DNA from 3 places in the Streptomyces sp. B1866 genome. Region 2 is predicted to be linked to each of the others. Evidence: predicted binding sites of a transcription regulator. Region 2 holds the regulator's gene; each other region holds the start of a gene.
The links. Region 2 encodes HrcA, which represses chaperone genes, less so after heat shock. Its sites were predicted from a motif close to TTNGCACTCNGNNNNNCNGAGTGCNAA; they were not measured.
Positions count from the first base shown of each region.

Region 1: a site for HrcA is predicted at 2,292-2,318, ahead of groES (co-chaperone GroES). Genes of this name have one in related genera too.
Region 3: a site for HrcA is predicted at 2,151-2,177, ahead of groL (chaperonin GroEL). Genes of this name have one in related genera too.

Region 1 covers NZ_JAVSCF010000075.1:9,080-15,119, forward strand. Annotated here, with positions in the region: partial or broken gene RKE29_RS13020 (arylamine N-acetyltransferase) at 1-360, opposite strand, end outside; gene RKE29_RS13025 (methyltransferase domain-containing protein) at 650-1,915, opposite strand; gene groES (co-chaperone GroES) at 2,480-2,788, shown strand; gene groL (chaperonin GroEL) at 2,927-4,546, shown strand; gene RKE29_RS13040 (SDR family oxidoreductase) at 4,779-5,552, opposite strand; gene RKE29_RS13045 (MOSC domain-containing protein) at 5,629-6,040, opposite strand, start outside.
Region 2 covers NZ_JAVSCF010000009.1:41,460-47,499, forward strand. Annotated here, with positions in the region: gene RKE29_RS03160 (hypothetical protein) at 1-69, opposite strand, end outside; gene RKE29_RS03165 (16S rRNA (uracil(1498)-N(3))-methyltransferase) at 159-938, opposite strand; gene RKE29_RS03170 (nitronate monooxygenase) at 935-1,990, opposite strand; gene dnaJ (molecular chaperone DnaJ) at 2,333-3,469, opposite strand; gene hrcA (heat-inducible transcriptional repressor HrcA) at 3,470-4,486, opposite strand; gene RKE29_RS03185 (MBL fold metallo-hydrolase) at 4,838-5,572, shown strand; gene RKE29_RS03190 (DUF3097 domain-containing protein) at 5,739-6,040, shown strand, end outside.
Region 3 covers NZ_JAVSCF010000016.1:15,469-21,508, reverse strand. Annotated here, with positions in the region: gene thrC (threonine synthase) at 1-844, shown strand, start outside; gene RKE29_RS04640 (MoaD/ThiS family protein) at 841-1,119, shown strand; gene RKE29_RS04635 (cold-shock protein) at 1,646-1,849, shown strand; gene groL (chaperonin GroEL) at 2,339-3,967, shown strand; gene murQ (N-acetylmuramic acid 6-phosphate etherase) at 4,255-5,190, opposite strand; gene RKE29_RS04620 (MurR/RpiR family transcriptional regulator) at 5,331-6,040, opposite strand, start outside.

The sequences.
Region 1 (6,040 bases), on a different contig from region 2:
GGCACCGTCCTGGGCGCCCACCCGCACGCGCGCGGCCAGGCGGGTCACGCCGAAGCCGAACGTCTCCAGGACGGCGGCGAACAGGGTGTTGTGCTCGCAGCAGTAGCCGCCGCGCGGCCCGCGCACCAGCTTGTCGAGCAGGTCGGGCAGGGCCAGGGAGGGCGCCGAGCCGAGGAGGGCCTGCACGTTCTCGAAGGGGATGGCGGTCAGGTGCGCGCGGTGCAGCGACCGCAGCGCGGCGGCGTCCGCGCGGCGCTCGCCGGACCAGCCGGTCCGGGCCAGGTAGGCGTCGAGGTCGGCCGGTGAGAGCGGGGCGGAGAGCGGGGCCGAGAGCGGGGCGGGAAGGTGCGTCGGTGCCATGGGGCTCACCGTACGGACCGCCCGGGACGGTGCGCCTCGGGCCCCGGATCGGGATGGGGCTGGTCCCCGGGCCGTAGGACTCCGGGCCGTGCCGACCGGCCCACGGGACCGGCCCACGGGTCCAGGCCGCGGGTCCGGGCTGTGGAACCGGCTGTGGGGCCGACCGTGGGCCGGGGACCGGCGCCGTGCGCGCCGCCGCGTGGGCGCTCCCGTGTTCGGACGCGCGCTGGCCGCGCGCCGGGGGCGCGCGGTGCGCGGGGCCGGCGCGAGGGCGCGGCCCGCGCGCCCGCTAGCAGTCCGCCGGGTGGCCCAGCAGCATCGTGGGCGCGCCCGCCACGCGCGTCAGGACGACGGTGCAGGCATTCACCCCTTCGAGTTTCAGCCGCCTGCGCAGCTCTTCCGGTTCCACCGCCGAACCCCGCTTCTTGATCGTCACGACGCCCACCTCCCGCTCCCGCAGCAGCGCCCTGAGCCGCTTGAGGTTGAACGGCAGCACGTCGGTGATCTCGTAGGCGGTGGCGTACGGCGTGGGGCGCAGCTCGTCCGCCGTCAGGTAGGCGATGGTCGGGTCGATCAGCCGGCCGCCCACGCGTGCGGCCACGTCCGCCACGAGGTGCGCGCGGATGACGGCGCCGTCCGGCTCGTACAGCCAGCGGCCCACCGGGCCCGGGCTCGGGTCGGGCAGGCGCGCGCCGAGCAGGGACCGGCCGGAGGGCAGCAGGGTGGCGCGGCGCATGCCCGGGCGCGCGGTGCCGAACCACAGCACCGCCTCCTTCACGTCCCCGCCGTCCGAGATCCACTCGGCCTCGGCCGCGTCGGGGATCGCCTCGTACGGCAGGCCCGGGGCGGCCTTGAGGGCGGCGTGCGGGGACCTGCGGGCGGTGGCGACCGCCCAGGACAGCGGCGGCGAGTAGGACTCCGGGTCGAAGATCCGGCCGCCGCCGCCCTGGCCGCCCGCGCGCGCCGGCCCGCCCGCGGCGCCCGTACGGCCCGCGCGTCCCGTACCGCCCGATCGGCCCGCTCCGCCGCGGCCGCCGCGCCGCGCCGGGTCGACGAACACCGCGTCGTACGGCGAGGTGTCGACGTCCGCCACGTCCGCGCGGCGCACCTCGATCCGGTCGGCCAGGCCCAGCGCCTCGGCGTTGGCCCGGGCGACCGCGCAGGTCAGCGGATCCCGGTCGACGGCCAGCACCCGCACGCCCGCGCGGGCGAGCGCCAGCGCGTCGCCGCCGACGCCGCAGCACAGGTCGGCCAGGGTGCGCACGCCCAGATCGGCGAACCGGCGGGCCCGGTAGGCGGCGACGGACGCGCGGGTGGCCTGCTCCACGCCGTCCGGCGTGAAGTACATGCGACGGGCGTCCTCGGCGCCGAACTTGGCCACGGCGCGCTGCCGCAGCCGCGCCTGGGTGACGGCCGCCGAGACCAGCGCGGGCGGGTGGTCGCGGCGCAGCCGCGTCACCTCGGCCAGTTCGCGCGCCGGATCGTGGTCGCGCAGCGCGGCGAGCACCGCCTGCCCCTCGTCGGTGAGCAGCGATTCGAAGGCGTCCACGTCCACCCGCCCATTCTCCCGTCCCCGGCGCGGCCTCTTCCCCCGGCCCGCCCGGCGCCTTCCGCCGTCCCGTGCGCCGGTACGCGTCGGTTTTGGGGAGTCCCATGTCGTCCCGGTCGAGAGCACGCGCGTACGGCCGGTAGAGCGCAACGCCGAAGGCGACCCACGGCGGCTTACGGCGCGGGCGGGGGGCGCGCGGACCGCGGCGGGCGACACGCTCGGCGCCCGCGCGCCGCCGCGCGCCACCTGGCGACCCCAGGCGGTCCGGGATCCCGCCGTCCGGGCGCTCTCCGCCCCGCGCCGCAGGGGCCGTTCGGGCGGCGGACCGGAAACGGCCGTACGGGTCCGGGCGCCGGGCGTGGCCGAACCGCCGCCACGTCGCTTGGCACTCTAGTTGACTGAGTGCTAACAGCGTCCTAGTCTCGGACTCGACGCTGGCACTCCTCAGTCCGGAGTGCCAGCCAGCAGTGACGTGCGACGGGCAGGTCCGGCACCCGCGACGACGGATCCACCTGGTCGCCCCCTTAAGACAGTCAACCCCGCGAGATCTCCGAAGGGGGAGGTCGGATCGTGACGACCGCCAGCACCAAGGTTGCCATCAAGCCGCTTGAGGACCGCATCGTGGTCCAGCCGCTCGACGCCGAGCAGACCACGGCCTCCGGCCTGGTCATCCCGGACACCGCCAAGGAGAAGCCCCAGGAGGGCACCGTCCTGGCCGTGGGCCCGGGCCGCATCGAGGACGGCAAGCGCGTCGAGCTCGACGTCAAGGTCGGCGACGTCGTTCTCTACAGCAAGTACGGCGGGACCGAGGTGAAGTACAACAACGAGGACTACCTCGTGCTCTCGGCCCGCGACGTCCTCGCGATCGTCGAGAAGTAACTCCACCCCGCATTTCCCGTCCTGCGCCCCTGGCCCCCCGCGAGCGAACCTGCCGGGCGCCCGGGGCGCAGTTCGTACCAACGATGGCGGCCCCCCGCGCGGTGCGCCAGGGTCGCAACGAGAGGACACACGCATCTCATGGCGAAGATCCTGAAATTCGACGAGGACGCGCGCCGCGCCCTTGAGCGCGGGGTGAACAAGCTCGCCGACACCGTCAAGGTGACGATCGGCCCCAAGGGCCGCAACGTCGTGATCGACAAGAAGTTCGGCGCGCCGACCATCACCAACGACGGCGTGACCATCGCGCGCGAGGTCGAGGTCGACGACCCGTACGAGAACCTGGGCGCCCAGCTCGTCAAGGAGGTGGCGACCAAGACCAACGACATCGCGGGCGACGGCACCACCACCGCCACCGTGCTGGCCCAGGCGCTGGTCCGCGAGGGCCTGCGCAACGTGGCCGCCGGCGCCTCTCCCGCCGCCCTGAAGAAGGGCATCGACGCCGCCGTCCGGGCCGTCTCCGACGACCTGCTGGCCTCCGCCCGCCCGATCGACTCCAAGACCGACATCGCCGCCGTGGCCGCGCTGTCCGCCCAGGACAAGCAGGTCGGCGAGCTGATCGCCGAGGCGATGGACAAGGTCGGCAAGGACGGCGTCATCACCGTCGAGGAGTCCAACACCTTCGGCCTGGAGCTGGACTTCACCGAGGGCATGGCGTTCGACAAGGGCTACCTGTCGCCGTACATGGTCACCGACCAGGAGCGCATGGAGGCCGTCCTCGACGACCCGTACATCCTGATCCACCAGGGCAAGATCTCGTCCATCCAGGACCTGCTGCCGCTGCTGGAGAAGATCCTTCAGGGCGGCGCCAGCAAGCCGCTGCTGATCATCGCCGAGGACGTCGAGGGCGAGGCCCTGTCCACCCTGGTCGTCAACAAGATCCGCGGCACCTTCAACGCCGTCGCGGTGAAGGCCCCCGGCTTCGGCGACCGCCGCAAGGCGATGCTCGGCGACATGGCCGCGCTGACCGGCGCCACCGTCATCGCCGAGGAGGTCGGCCTCAAGCTCGACCAGGCCGGTCTGGACGTGCTGGGCACCGCCCGCCGGGTGACCATCACCAAGGACGACACCACGATCGTGGACGGCGGCGGCAACGCGGGCGACGTCGAGGGGCGCGTCGCGCAGATCAAGGCCGAGATCGAGACCACCGACTCCGACTGGGACCGCGAGAAGCTCCAGGAGCGGCTGGCCAAGCTCGCCGGCGGTGTGTGCGTGATCCGCGTGGGCGCGGCCACCGAGGTCGAGCTGAAGGAGAAGAAGCACCGCCTGGAGGACGCGATCTCCGCCACCCGCGCCGCGGTCGAGGAGGGCATCGTCTCCGGCGGCGGCTCCGCGCTGGTGCACGCCGTCAAGGTGCTGGACGGCGGCCTGGGCCTGTCGGGCGACGAGGCCACCGGTGTCGCGGTGGTCCGCCGCGCCGCGGTCGAGCCGCTGCGCTGGATCGCCGAGAACGCCGGCCTGGAGGGCTACGTCATCACCTCCAAGGTGGCCGAGCTGGAGAAGGGCCACGGCTTCAACGCCGCGACCGACGAGTACGGCGACCTGGTGAAGGCCGGCGTCATCGACCCGGTCAAGGTCACCCGCTCCGCCCTGGAGAACGCGGCGTCGATCGCCTCGCTGCTGCTCACCACCGAGACCCTGGTGGTCGAGAAGCCCGCCGAGGAGGAGCCGGAGGCCGCCGGCCACGGCCACTCGCACTGACCGCACGCGTCGTGCGCGCCGACCCGGCCGTCCGGCCCGGGGCCGGCGCGGCCGCCAGGCCAGAGGCCCGGCACCCGCCTTCGGGTGCCGGGCCTCTGGCTGTCCCGGGCGCCACCGGATCCGCGCCCCGGCGGACAGCGGCAGGGGCCGAGACGTCAGAAGCAGCCGTCAGAGGTTTAGCGGGAAACGTCGTCAGAAGCGGCTGCCCGGGGCGGCCGTCCAGGGGCGGCCGTCAGGGGCGGCCGGCGCTCCGGCCCAGCCTGGTCGACACCGACGCCGCCGCCGAGCGCGGCACCAGCTTGCCGAGACCGGCCAGCGCCTTGTAGCGCGGGTCCGGTACGGACAGCGCCCGGCCCCGCGCGAAGTCCTTCAGCGCCGCGTCCACCACCCGGTCGGCGTCCAGCCACATCCAGCCGGGCACGTTGTCCGTCGACACGCCCGAGCGCTGGTGGAACTCCGTCCGTACGAAACCCGGGCACAGCGCCATCAGCCGCACCCCGGATCCGGTCAGGTCCTTCGCGGCGCCCAGGGTGAACTGCGTGACCCACGCCTTGCTGGCCGAGTACGTGCCGCGCGGGAAGAACGACGCGATGGACGACACGTTGATCACTCCGCCGCGCCCGCGCTCGCGCATGGCCGCGGCGGCCGCGCTGGTCAGCCGCAGCACCGTCTCGCAGTGCACCTTCAGCATCCGCAACTCGTCGGCCAGAGGTGTGGTGAGGTAGCCGTCCCGGTGGCCGAAGCCCGCGTTGTTCACCAGCAGGTCCACCGGCTGCGCCGGATCCGCCAGCCGCGCCTCGACCGCCTCGATCCCCGCGTCGTCGGCCAGGTCGGCGGACAGCACCCGGGCCTCCACGCGGTGCCGGTCGTGCAGGTCGGCGGCCTGTTCACGCAGCCGCTCGGCGTCGCGCGCCACCAGCACCAGGTTGTGGCCGTCCGCCGCGAGCCGACGCGCGAACGCGGCCCCGATCCCCGCCGTGGACCCCGTAATCAGTGCAGTCGTCATACGCGGCACGGTAGCGGTACGGCCCGGCACCGGCCGCCGGGGGCCGCCGGTCCGCCGTGCGGGGGCCGATCGCAGGTCAGGCCGGGTCCGCGGGGCCCTCCGGGCCTTCGGCGGCGGCGTTTTCGGCCTTCCCGGCGATCCCGGTGTTCCGGGCGGTCCCGGCGCTCCCGGCACCGCCGGCGCCCCTGGCCATGTAGTGCGCCGCCCGCTCGCGGTCCTCCGGGTGCAGCGCGTCGCCCGCCGCGAGCACCCGCGGCAGCAGGGCCGGCTCCGCCGTCCGCGCGCGGAAGACGAGTCCCACGGTCACCTCGTGGCCGGGGCGGTGCACCACCTCCACCGGGTCACCCGCCTGGACCGCGCCCGGTTCGACGACCCGCAGGTACGCGCCGGTCAGGCCGGTTTCGGTGAACCGCTTCACCCAGCCCCGCTCGTCCAGCCAGCCCGCGAACGTACGGCAGGGGACGCGCGGCGAGGTGACCTCCAGCAGC
Region 2 (6,040 bases):
CGCCGCGGCGGCGGCCGCGACCGCCGCGAGCAGAAGCCGCCCGTGCCCTACCCGCCGTACTCGTTTCATTGCCCCCATAGACGATCAGCGTCCCATCTGGCCACGCGGACGGGAAGACCGCCACGCGGGCGGCCGCGCACCGGGGCGGCCCGGCGCGGTCAGCTCCAGCGGCCGGTGCGGCCCAGCAGCAGCGCGGCCGCCGCGGTCCCGGCCGTGGAGGTGCGCAGCACGCTGCGGCCCAGCCGGTACGGGCGCGCGCCCGCCTCGGCGAAGGCCGCCAGCTCCTCCGGGGCCACGCCGCCCTCCGGCCCGATCACCAGCACCGCGCCGTCGCCGGCTGCCCGCGCGTGCGGCTCGCCCGCGCCGCCCGGCCACGGCAGCGGCGCCGTCGCCAGCGGCACGGTCGCGTCCTCGTGCAGGACCGCCGCGAAACCCGCCGCCGCGAGCAGGCCGGCCACCTGCGCCGTGGTCATCGGGTCGGCCACCTCCGGAAAGGTCAGGCGGCGGGACTGCTTGCCCGCCTCCCGCGCGGTCGCACGCCACTTGGCCAGGGACTTCCGCCCGCGCTCGGCGCGCCACTGGGTGACGCAGCGGGCGGCGGTCCACGGCACGATCGCGTCGACCCCGGTCTCCGTCATGGCCTCCACGGCCAGCTCGCCCCGCTCGCCCTTCGGCAGCGCCTGCACGACGGTCAGGCGCGGCTTCGGCGGGTCCTCGGTGCGGACCTCGGCGACGTCCACGTCGAGCCGGTCCGGGGCGGCCACGGCGGCCACCGTGCCGTACGCGCCGGTGCCCGCGCCGTCCGTCAGCACGATCTGCTCGCCGACCCGCAGCCGGCGCACGGCCACCGCGTGCCGCCCCTCCGGCCCGTCGAGCGTGACCCGGTCGCCGACGGCGGCGCTGGCCAGCGAGGCGGCCACGAACACGGGAGCGGTCACGAGGCGGCCCCGCCCGGTACGTCCTGCGCGCGCCGCGCGTCCTGTGCGGCCTGTGCGGCCCGGGCCGCGGCCAGCTCGGCCGCGAGCACGCCGACCAGTTCGGCGGCGGGCAGCGGGCGCGCCAGCCGGTGGCCCTGGCCCGCCCACAGCGCGACGGCCTGCGGGTCGCCCGCCGAGGCCGCCGCGCGGCGCAGTCCAGCGGTGAGGTGGTGCACCTGGGGGTAGGCGGCGGGAGCGTACGGGCCGTACGCGCGTACGAAGCGGTTGACCAGCCCGCGGGCCGGGCGGCCGGAGAAGGCGCGGGTCAGCTCGGTGCGGGTGAAGGCCGGGTCGGTCAGCGCCCGTTTGTGCGGCTCGCTCGCCGCCGACTCGGGGCAGGCCAGGAAGGCGGTCCCGAGCTGGGCGGCCGCCGCGCCCGCGGCCAGCACGGCGGCGATCTGAGCGCCGCGCATCAGCCCGCCCGCCGCGACGACCGGCAGCCGCACGGCCTCGCGGACCTCGGCCAGCAGCGTCAGCAGCCCGCGGCCCGTGCCGTCGGCGAGCGGGTCGTCGCGGTGCGTGCCCTGGTGGCCGCCGGCCTCCACGCCCTGCGCGCACACGGCGTCGGCGCCCGCCTCCTCGGCGGCCCGCGCCTCGTCGGCGGAGGTGACGGTGACGACGGTGGCCGTGCCCGCGCAGGCGAAGTCCGCCAGGACGGCGGGGTCCGGGCAGCCGAAGGTGAAGGAGACGACCGGCACGGGGTCCGCGAGGAGCAGCGCGATCTTGGCGTCGTAGGCGTCGTCGGCGGGCCCGTCCGGGTCGCCGAGCGGCACGCCGTAGCGGTCGGCCTCGGCCGCGAGCCGTTCCGCGTAGACCTTCACGGCCGACGGGTCGGCGGCGATCGGGTGGGGCATGAAGAGGTTCACGCCGAAGGGCCGGGACGTCCGCTCGCGCACCGCCGCGATCTCCGCGCGCACCGCCTCCGGCGCCTTGTACCCCGCGGCGAGGAAGCCGAGCCCGCCCGCGCCGGAGACGGCGGCGGCCAGCGGCGGGCCGGAGGCTCCCCCGGCCATCGGAGCCTGCACGATCGGGTGGCGCAGACCGGCGGCCAGGGACGTGAACGGGGTCGGCGGCGTGGCCGCGGTCGGTGCGGAGCACATGCGCCCATCGTGTCACGGCCCGGAATCCGCCCGGCGAGGGGACGTACGGCACGGCGGTACGGCCCAGGGCGCGCGGCCCGGGCGTACGGCGCGGGAGGGCCGGGTCCGGGTTCGCGCGGCGTCCGGACGTACGGCTCGGCGTACGCCGCAGGGTGCGGTCCCGTGCCGTACGGGCGGCGCACGGTCGGCCACGTCCGCCGGACGGCGCGCGACCCGGCGCGCGCCCAGCGGCCCGCGCCCGGCGCACGTCTGCCGTCACCTGCCGTTGAACGCGTCCTTCAGCCGGGAGAACAGGCCCTGCTGGCCCGGCTTGAACTCGCCCATGGGCCGCTCCTCGCCGCGCAGCTTGGCCAGCCGCCGCAGCAGCTCCTCCTGCTCCGGGTCGAGCTTGGCCGGCGTCTGCACCTCCACGTGCACCACCAGGTCGCCCCGGCCGCCGCCGCGCAGGTGGGTGACGCCGCGCTGGTGCAGCGGGATCGACTGGCCGGACTGGGTGCCGGGCCGGATGTCGACCTCCTCCAGGCCGTCCAGCGTCTCCAGCGGCACCTTCGTGCCCAGGGCGGCGGCCGTCATGGGGATGGTGACCGTGCAGTGCAGGTCGTCGCCGCGGCGCTGGAAGACCGGGTGCGGCACCTCGTGGATCTCCACGTACAGGTCGCCGGCCGGGCCGCCGCCGGGGCCGACCTCGCCCTCGCCGGCCAGCTGGATGCGGGTGCCGTTGTCCACACCGGCCGGGATCTTCACGGTCAGCGTGCGGCGCGAGCGGACCCGCCCGTCACCCGCGCACTCCGGGCAGGGGCTGGGCACCACGGTGCCGAAGCCGTGGCACTGCGGGCACGGCCGCGAGGTCATGACCTGGCCCAGGAAGGACCGGGTGACCTGGGAGACCTCACCGCGGCCGCGGCACATGTCGCAGGTCTGCGCGGACGTGCCGGGCGCCGCGCCCTCGCCGCGGCAGGTCGTGCACACCACGGCGGTGTCCACCTGGAGGTCCTTGGTGGTGCCGAAGGCGGCCTCCTCCAGCTCGATGTCGATACGGATCATGGCGTCCTGGCCGCGCCGGGTGCGCGAGCGCGGGCCGCGCTGCGCCGCGCCGCCGAAGAAGGCGTCCATGATGTCGGAGAAGTTGCCGAAGCCCGCGCCGAAGCCGCCGGCCCCGCCACCGCCGCCGTTGGCCGACAGCGGGTCGCCGCCGAGGTCGTAGACCTGCTTCTTCTGCGGGTCCGACAGCACCTCGTAAGCGGCGTTGATCTCCTTGAACCGCTCCTGGGTCTTCGGGTCCGGATTCACGTCCGGGTGCAGCTCGCGCGCGAGCCGGCGAAACGCCTTCTTGATCTCGTCCTGCGAGGCATCGCGCCGCACACCGAGAACCGCGTAGTAGTCCGTCGCCACTTAAGACTCCGCCAGGATCTGTCCGACGTAACGTGCCACTGCCCGTACCGCTCCCATCGTTCCGGGGTAGTCCATGCGGGTTGGTCCGACCACACCGAGCTTGGCGACCGCCTCGTCGCCCGAACCGTAGCCCACCGAGACGACCGAGGTGGAGGTCAGCCCCTCGTGCGCGTTCTCGTGGCCGATACGGACCGTCATCCCGGAATCCTTGGCCTCGCCGAGCAGCTTCAGGAGCACCACGTGCTCCTCCAGAGCCTCCAGCACCGGCCGGATCGTCAGCGGGAAGTCGTGCGCGAAGCGCGTGAGGTTGGCGGTGCCGCCGATCAGCAGCCGCTCCTCGGTCTCCTCGACCAGGCACTCCAGCAGCGTGGCCAGCACGGCCACGACCGCGCCCCGCTCCTCCTGCTCGAACGACTCCGGCAGGTCCTGCACCAGCCGCGGCACGTCCGAGAACCTCCGGCCCACCACCCGGCTGTTCAACCGGGCCCGCAGGTCCGCCAAAGCCTCGTCGCCGACCGGCCCGGGGCAGTCCACCATACGCTGCTCGACCCGCCCGGTATCGGTGATGACCACCAGCATGATCCGGGCCGACGCCATCGACAGCAACTCCACGTGCCGGACCGTCGAGCGGGTCAGCGACGGGTACTGCACCACGGCGACCTGCCGGGTCAGCTGCGCCAGCAGCCGGACCGTGCGGGCCACCACGTCGTCCAGGTCGACCGCGCCGTCGAGGAAGTTCTGGATGGCGCGGCGCTCGGGCGAGGACAGCGGCTTGACGTCCGCGAGCTTGTCGACGAAGAGGCGGTAGCCCTTGTCCGTGGGGATGCGGCCGGCGCTGGTGTGCGGCTGGGCGATGTAGCCCTCCTCCTCCAGCACGGCCATGTCGTTGCGCACCGTGGCCGGCGAGACGCCGAGCCGGTGCCGCTCGGTGAGCGCCTTGGACCCGACCGGCTCCTCCGTGCCGACGTAGTCCTGGACGATGGCGCGCAGCACTTCCAGCCTGCGTTCACTGAGCACCTGCACACCTCCAGTCCTGCCGGTCCACCGGGTCCCTCCCGCGGATCGCCGGTGGCGGGCCCTTCCCCGGGCCCTCCCCCGGGCGCCTTCCTGGCACTCACCCGGCCCGAGTGCCAGAAATCCTCCAGCCAGTGTACGGCCGTGTGCCGTGGCGTGGGCAAGACCGGATGCCCCACCGCCTTCCGCCGCGGTCTTGGCCCACCGCCTTCCGCGGCGCGCTTCGCCCACCGCCTTCCGCCGCGGTCTTCGCCCACCGCCTTCCGCGGCGCGCTTCGCCCACCGCCTTCCGCCGCGGTCTTCGCCCACCGCCTTCCGCGGCGCGCTTCGCCGCCACGGGTTTAGCGTCGGCGCATGGAGACCTGTCGGGAAGAGCCGGGAACGGAATCCGAGGCGGAGCGCCTGGCGCCCGGGGTGGTGCGGTGGCGCCTGCCGGGCTGGGACGCGACGGCCGGGGCGGTCGCGGGCGCGGCGGGCGTCCTCGTGGTGGACACCGGCTCCTCGCTGCGTGAGGGGGCGTGGATCCGCCGCCGGGTCACCCGGCTCCTGGGCCGCCGGCCCACGCACGTCGCGCTCACCCACGCCCACTTCGACCACGTCCTGGGCACGGGCGCCTTCGCGGGCTGCGCGGTGTACGGGGCGGCGGGGCTGGCCGGGCCGCTGTGCGAGGGGCGGGAGGCGGTGGGCGCGGACGCCGTGCGGTACGGCGCCGACCCGGCCGCCGCGGCCGAGGCCGCCGACCTGCTGGTCCACCCGCCGCGTCCGGTGACCGGGGAGCTGGCCGTGGACCTGGGCGGCCGGAGCGTGCTGCTGGCGGACGTGGGCCCCGGCCACACCGCTCACGACCTGGCCGTGGTGGTACCCGGCCGGCCCCGGGTGGTGTTCTGCGGCGACCTGGTGGAGGAGTCCGGGCCGCCGCAGGCGGGGCCCGACGCGCTGCCCGACCGGTGGCCCGCCGCCCTGGACCGGCTGCTGGCCCTGGGCGGCGAGGACGCGGTGTACGTGCCCGGGCACGGCTCGGCCGTGGACGCGGACTTCGTCCGGACGCAGCGCGACGCTCTGGCGGCCCGCTTCGGCGGGCGCGGCTGAGGCCGCTACGAGGAGCGGCGGACCGTACGGCTGAGGCGCGGCTGACGTACGGCTGAGGTCGCTGTGAGGCGCGGTGACAGGTCCGGGGGTGAAAGGTCCGGGGACGGTGGGGCGGGGCCGAGGCCCGGCCGGGTCCGGGCGCCGTGGGGCCGCTATCGTCGGGCGGATGCGGAGCCGACAGTACGACCCGGACCTGACCCCGCCGTGGAAGCGGCCCGCGCCGGTGCCGGAGCTGCCCGCCGAGCCGGGGCTCGTGGTGGAGGAGGCCACGACCGGCTTCTGCGGCGCCGTGATCCGGTGGGAGAAGTCGGCGCAGGGCCTGACGGTCACTCTTGAGGACCGTTTCGGTAAACATCGGGTCTTTCCCATGACGGAGCGCGGCTTCCTGCTGGAGGGGCGCGTCGTCACGCTCGTACGCCCTCCTGCCGCGCCCGGCGCGCCGCAGGGTCCGGGGCGTACGGCGTCCGG
Region 3 (6,040 bases), on a different contig from region 2:
CTCGTCCACCGGCAACCTGGCTGGCGCGGTGGGCGCCGCGGCGGCCCGCGCGGGCCTGCGCTCCTGTGTGTTCATCCCGCACGACCTGGAGGCCGGCAAGGTCGTCATGGCGGCGGTCTACGGCGGCGACCTGGTCGCCATCGAGGGCACGTACGACGACGTCAACCGCTTCTGCAGCGAGCTGATCGGCGACCCGGCGGGCGAGGGCTGGGGCTTCGTCAACGTCAACCTGCGGCCGTACTACGCCGAGGGCTCCAAGACCCTCGCGTACGAGATCTGCGAGCAGCTCGGCTGGCGGCTGCCGGACCAGCTGGTGATCCCGATCGCGTCCGGCTCCCAGCTCACCAAGATCGACAAGGGGCTGCGGGAGCTGATCACACTCGGCCTGGTCGAGGACCGGCCGTACAAGATCTTCGGCGCGCAGGCGGAGGGCTGCTCCCCGGTCTCCCGCGCCTTCAAGGACGGCCACGACGTGGTGCGCCCGGTCAGGCCCGACACCATCGCCAAGTCGCTCGCCATCGGCAATCCGGCGGACGGGCCGTACGTGCTCGACATCGCCCGGCGTACGGGCGGCGCGGTGGAGGACGTGGACGACGCGCGTATCGTCGAGGCCATCAAGCTGCTGGCCCGTACCGAGGGCATCTTCGCGGAGACGGCGGGTGGCGTGACCGTCGGCGTGACGAAGAAGCTGATCGAGGACGGGCGGCTCGACCCGGCCCTGACGACCGTCGTGCTCAACACGGGCGACGGCCTGAAGACCCTCGACGCGGTGTCCCCGACGACCGGGCCCACCGCCGTCATCCGCCCGACCCTGGCATCGTTCCGAGAGGCTGGCCTCGCATGAGCGTCAACGTGAGAATCCCGACCATCCTGCGCACCTACACGGGCGGGCGGGCGGAGGTCGCCGCCGAGGGCGCCACCCTCGGCGAGGTGCTGGCCGACCTCGACAAGAACCACCAGGGGATCGCGGCCCGGGTGCTCGACGACGAGGGCAGGCTGCGCCGCTTCGTGAACGTCTACGTGAACGACGACGACGTCCGCTTCGCCGAGGGCCTGGAAACCCCCACGCCGGACGGCTCCGGGATCTCGATCATCCCCGCCGTCGCCGGCGGCTGCTGACCGCGCTTTCCGGCGCGCCGGGGCCCGCCGCCGCTGCTTTCGGGCATGCGGCGGCGGGCCCCGCGCGCCGAAGCCGCACCGCACCTACCGGAAGAACGCGCTCCGCCATAAGGCGGCGCGGCGGGTGCTCACCGCGGGCCGTCTTACAGGACTTCCCTTGCCCCGTTCGTGACAAACGGACGGGGCGAGTTTGTGTGTTGAACGCGATACAGTTGAGCTGTCGCCTATCACCCCCGCCCATCTGAGCGAACGTCAAGATGTGCACAAAATGTGTGCGCGATTTGCCGGTTCGACCCCTTTATGTCCGGTCCGGGTTGCCCGGGATTTCACCGAATTCATAGCGATCGCGCTTTTCGGCGCGCCAGGAATTCTCGTCCGATTGACCTGTTGCAGAGGGCAGTGGGACAGATACATTCAGCGGCGGTCGACGCGTTCCGGCGCACACCTTCCGCATCCGGGGGGTGAGGTCTGACCCGGGTCCGCGGAGTGCGGTCCTGCGCAGGGGCCAGTAATAGGGGAGTTAGGAATGGCTCAGGGCACCGTCAAGTGGTTCAACGCGGAGAAGGGGTACGGCTTCATCGCGGTCGACGGTGGTGCGGACGTGTTCGTCCACTACAGCGCGATCCAGATGGACGGTTACCGCACCCTTGAGGAAGGTCAGCGGGTCGAGTTCGAGATCTCGCAGGGTCAGAAGGGGCCGCAGGCGGACATGGTCCGACTGTCGGCGTGAAGTGCCGAGGCGCCAGCAGCTGACCGTGTAGGCGAACCGTAGACGAACCACGCGTACGGGGAAGGCCCGCACCCTCCCGGGGGTGCGGGCCTTTCGCACGCCCGGGGGCGCCGCGGAGCCGGTGGCCGTGCTCCCGGGAACGCCGCTGCTCCGGCCGTACGCGAAAGGCGGCCGGACCCGCGCCCCCGGCTCCGGCCGGTGCCCCCGGGGGGGCTCGCCCGGCCCTCCGCCGGAGCGCGACCCGGGCCCGCCCGCGCCCCGGGCAACCTTGCACTCTCGGGTGGCGAGTGCTAATTATGGCTTAGCACTCAGAGAGTGAGAGTGACAGCAGGACCGGGTCGGTGAGGCCCGCACGCCGGGCGGAGTCCCTAGGGACCGCGCGGCAGGCAGGCCGTCCGTCGCGGGCGCCAGCGCGGTCCGAGGAAATCCGCCTCCACGGCCTGGTACGCCGTGGGAGGCACCCCAACGTCTTGGGAGAACGGACTTCACATGGCCAAGATCATCGCGTTCGACGAGGAGGCACGGCGCGGCCTTGAGCGCGGGATGAACCAGCTCGCCGACGCCGTCAAGGTCACCCTCGGCCCCAAGGGCCGCAACGTCGTCCTGGAGAAGAAGTGGGGCGCCCCCACGATCACCAACGACGGTGTGTCCATCGCCAAGGAGATCGAGCTGGAGGACCCGTACGAGAAGATCGGCGCCGAGCTGGTCAAGGAGGTCGCGAAGAAGACGGACGACGTCGCCGGTGACGGCACGACGACCGCGACCGTCCTCGCCCAGGCGCTGGTCCGCGAGGGTCTGCGCAACGTGGCCGCCGGCGCCAACCCGATGGCCCTCAAGCGCGGCATCGAGAAGGCCGTCGAGGCCGTCTCCGCCGCCCTGCTGGAGCAGGCCAAGGACGTGGAGACCAAGGAGCAGATCGCCTCCACGGCCTCCATCTCCGCCGCCGACACGCAGATCGGCGAGCTGATCGCCGAGGCGATGGACAAGGTCGGCAAGGAAGGCGTCATCACCGTCGAGGAGTCGCAGACCTTCGGCCTGGAGCTTGAGCTCACCGAGGGCATGCGCTTCGACAAGGGCTTCGTCTCGGCGTACTTCGCCACCGACACGGAGCGCATGGAGGCGTCCTTCGACGACCCGTACATCCTGATCGTCAACTCCAAGATCTCCAACGTGAAGGACCTCCTTCCGCTGCTGGAGAAGGTCATGCAGTCGGGCAAGCCGCTGCTGATCATCGCGGAGGACATCGAGGGCGAGGCCCTGGCGACCCTGGTCGTCAACAAGATCCGCGGCACCTTCAAGTCCGTCGCCGTCAAGGCCCCGGGCTTCGGCGACCGCCGCAAGGCCATGCTCGGCGACATCGCCGTCCTCACCGGCGGCACCGTGATCTCCGAGGAGGTCGGCCTCAAGCTGGAGAACGCGGGCCTGGACCTGCTCGGCCGCGCCCGCAAGGTCGTCATCACCAAGGACGAGACCACCATCGTCGACGGTGCCGGCGACACCGACCAGGTGCAGGGCCGGGTCAACCAGATCCGCGCCGAGATCGAGAACAGCGACTCCGACTACGACCGCGAGAAGCTCCAGGAGCGCCTGGCGAAGCTGGCCGGCGGCGTGGCCGTCATCAAGGCCGGTGCCGCCACCGAGGTCGAGCTGAAGGAGCGCAAGCACCGCATCGAGGACGCGGTGCGCAACGCGAAGGCCGCCGTCGAGGAGGGCATCGTCGCCGGTGGCGGCGTGGCCCTGCTCCAGGCGACCGGCGTCTTCGAGAAGCTGGAGCTGGACGGCGACGAGGCCACCGGCGCCCAGGCCGTGCGCCTGGCCCTGGAGGCCCCGCTGAAGCAGATCGCCGTCAACGCCGGCCTTGAGGGCGGCGTCGTGGTGGAGAAGGTGCGCGGCCTGACCCCCGGCCACGGCCTGAACGCCGCCACCGGCGAGTACGTCGACCTGATCGCCGAGGGCATCATCGACCCGGCCAAGGTGACGCGCTCCGCGCTGCAGAACGCCGCGTCGATCGCCGCGCTGTTCCTGACCACCGAGGCCGTCATCGCCGACAAGCCGGAGAAGGCCGCGGCCGGTGCCGGCGCGGGCGGCGGCATGCCGGGCGGTGACATGGACTTCTGATCGCCCTTGCAGTGCGATCGCCTGTCCGAGTGACGTCGGGGCGGTGCTTCCGGGATTCCGGAGGCGCCGCCCCGACGGCGTTTCGGGGCCGAGTCTGCCGCTCGCGCGGGGCGGCAGGGGAGTCACGGCGTACGGGCGTACGGGGCGTACGGGCGCGTACGGGCGCGTACGGGCCGAAGGGCGCGCCCGCGCTCACGGGCCCGCGGGGCCGCTCACGGGCCCGTACCTCGACGCCTCGCCTTGCCCGAGCGCGCCGCGTCAGCCCCGTGCGCGTCCGAGCGCCCGCGTCAGCCCCGCGCGGCGTGGAGCGCCGCCCGCAGGTGTCCGTCCGCCTCGGTCAGCAGCCGCGCGGCGGTGGCCGCGTCCACGCCGCCGAGCAGGGTGAGGATGGCGGGCTTCACCTCGCCGCCGGTGGCGGCCAGGGCCGCCTCGACGGCCGCGTCGGGCTCGCCGGTGGCCAGCGCGACGATGCGGCGCGAGCGGGCGCGCAGCTTGTCGTTGGAGGCCCGCACGTCGACCATCAGGTTCCCGTAGGTCTTGCCCAGGCGGATCATGGTAATGGTCGACAGCATGTTCAGCACCAGCTTCTGCGCGGTGCCCGCCTTCAGCCGGGTCGAGCCGGTCAGCAGCTCCGGGCCGACGACCACCTCGATGCCGTGGTCCGCGGCGGCGGCGAGCGCGGAGCCCGCGTTGCACGCCAGGCCGACGGTCAGCGCGCCGCGCCCGCGCGCGTGCTCGACCGCTCCGACCGCGTACGGGGTGCGGCCGGAGGCGGAGACGCCCACGACGGTGTCCAGCGCGGTGAGGCCGAGTGCGTCGAGGTCGGCGGCGGCCAGGTCCCGGCTGTCCTCCGCGCCCTCCACGGACGTCACCGTCGCCTCCGGGCCGCCCGCGATCAGGCCGACGACCTGGTCGGGACGGGTGTTGAAGGTCGGCGGGCACTCGCTCGCGTCCAGCACCCCGAGCCGCCCGGCGGTGCCCGCGCCCGCGTACACCAGGCGGCCGCCGCGCGCCATGCGGGCGGCCGTGGCGTCGATGGCGGCGGCGATGCGCGGGAGCTGGGCGGCGACGGCGGCGGGCACGCCGGCGTCCTCCTCGTTCATGATCCGGGCGATCTCGGCGGTGCCGAGCCGGTCGATCTCGGCCAGCTCGGGGCGGAACGCCTCGGTGGTCAGGCGGTCCAGCTGGGCGCGCAGGCGCGCGCTGTCGGTGGTGGAGGTCATGGCGAAGCGGCTCTTTCCGTAAGTCCGTGAGGTCGTAAGTCCGTAGGGTCGCAGGGTCCGTATGGTCCCTGGCGGTGGTTCGTACGGGGTACGTCCTGGCGTACGCGTCCGGACGTGCCCCGGATCCGGCCCGGCCCCGCTCAGCGCGCGGCGGCGCGGTGGGCGTGGCGGTGGGCGAGGGCTTCGTAGGAGGCGGCGAGGGCGGGCGCGGCCACGTCGTACGTACGCTGTGCCACGCCTATGAACAGGCAGTCGACCACGAGCAGTTGGCCGGTGCGGCTGGACATGGCCGCCGGGCGCAGCTCGCTCTCCCGGGCGGCGGAGGTGGTCAGCACGTGGTCCGCGTACTGGGCGACCTCGCCGTCGGGCCGGCCGGTGATCGCCACGGTGGTCGCGCCGCGCTCGAAGGCGACGCGCAGCGGCTCGATCGCGTCGGTGGTGCGGCCCGAGTGGCTGATGGCCACGGCCACGTCGCCCGGGCGCAGCTGGACGGCGTTGGTGACCGCGAGGTGCGGGTCGGCGTGGGCGTGCGCGATCAGCCCGATACGCAGCAGCTTCTGCACGAGGTCCTGGCCGACGAGGCCGGAGGCGCCGACGCCGTACACGTCCACGCGGTGCGCGGTGGCGAGCGCGCCGACGGCCGCCTCCAGCTGGACGACGTCCAGGGCGGCCGCGGTGTCGGCGAGCGACTGCCGCTCGTCCTGCGCGAGCTTGGCGACCACCTCGGCGAGCGGGTCGTCCACCGCGATGTCGGCGGTGACCGCGGGCGGCCGCCCGGCCGCCTGGTGTGCGGCGAGGGCGGCGAGGGCGACGCGCAGGTCGCGGTAACCGGGGTACCCCAGCAGCCGGG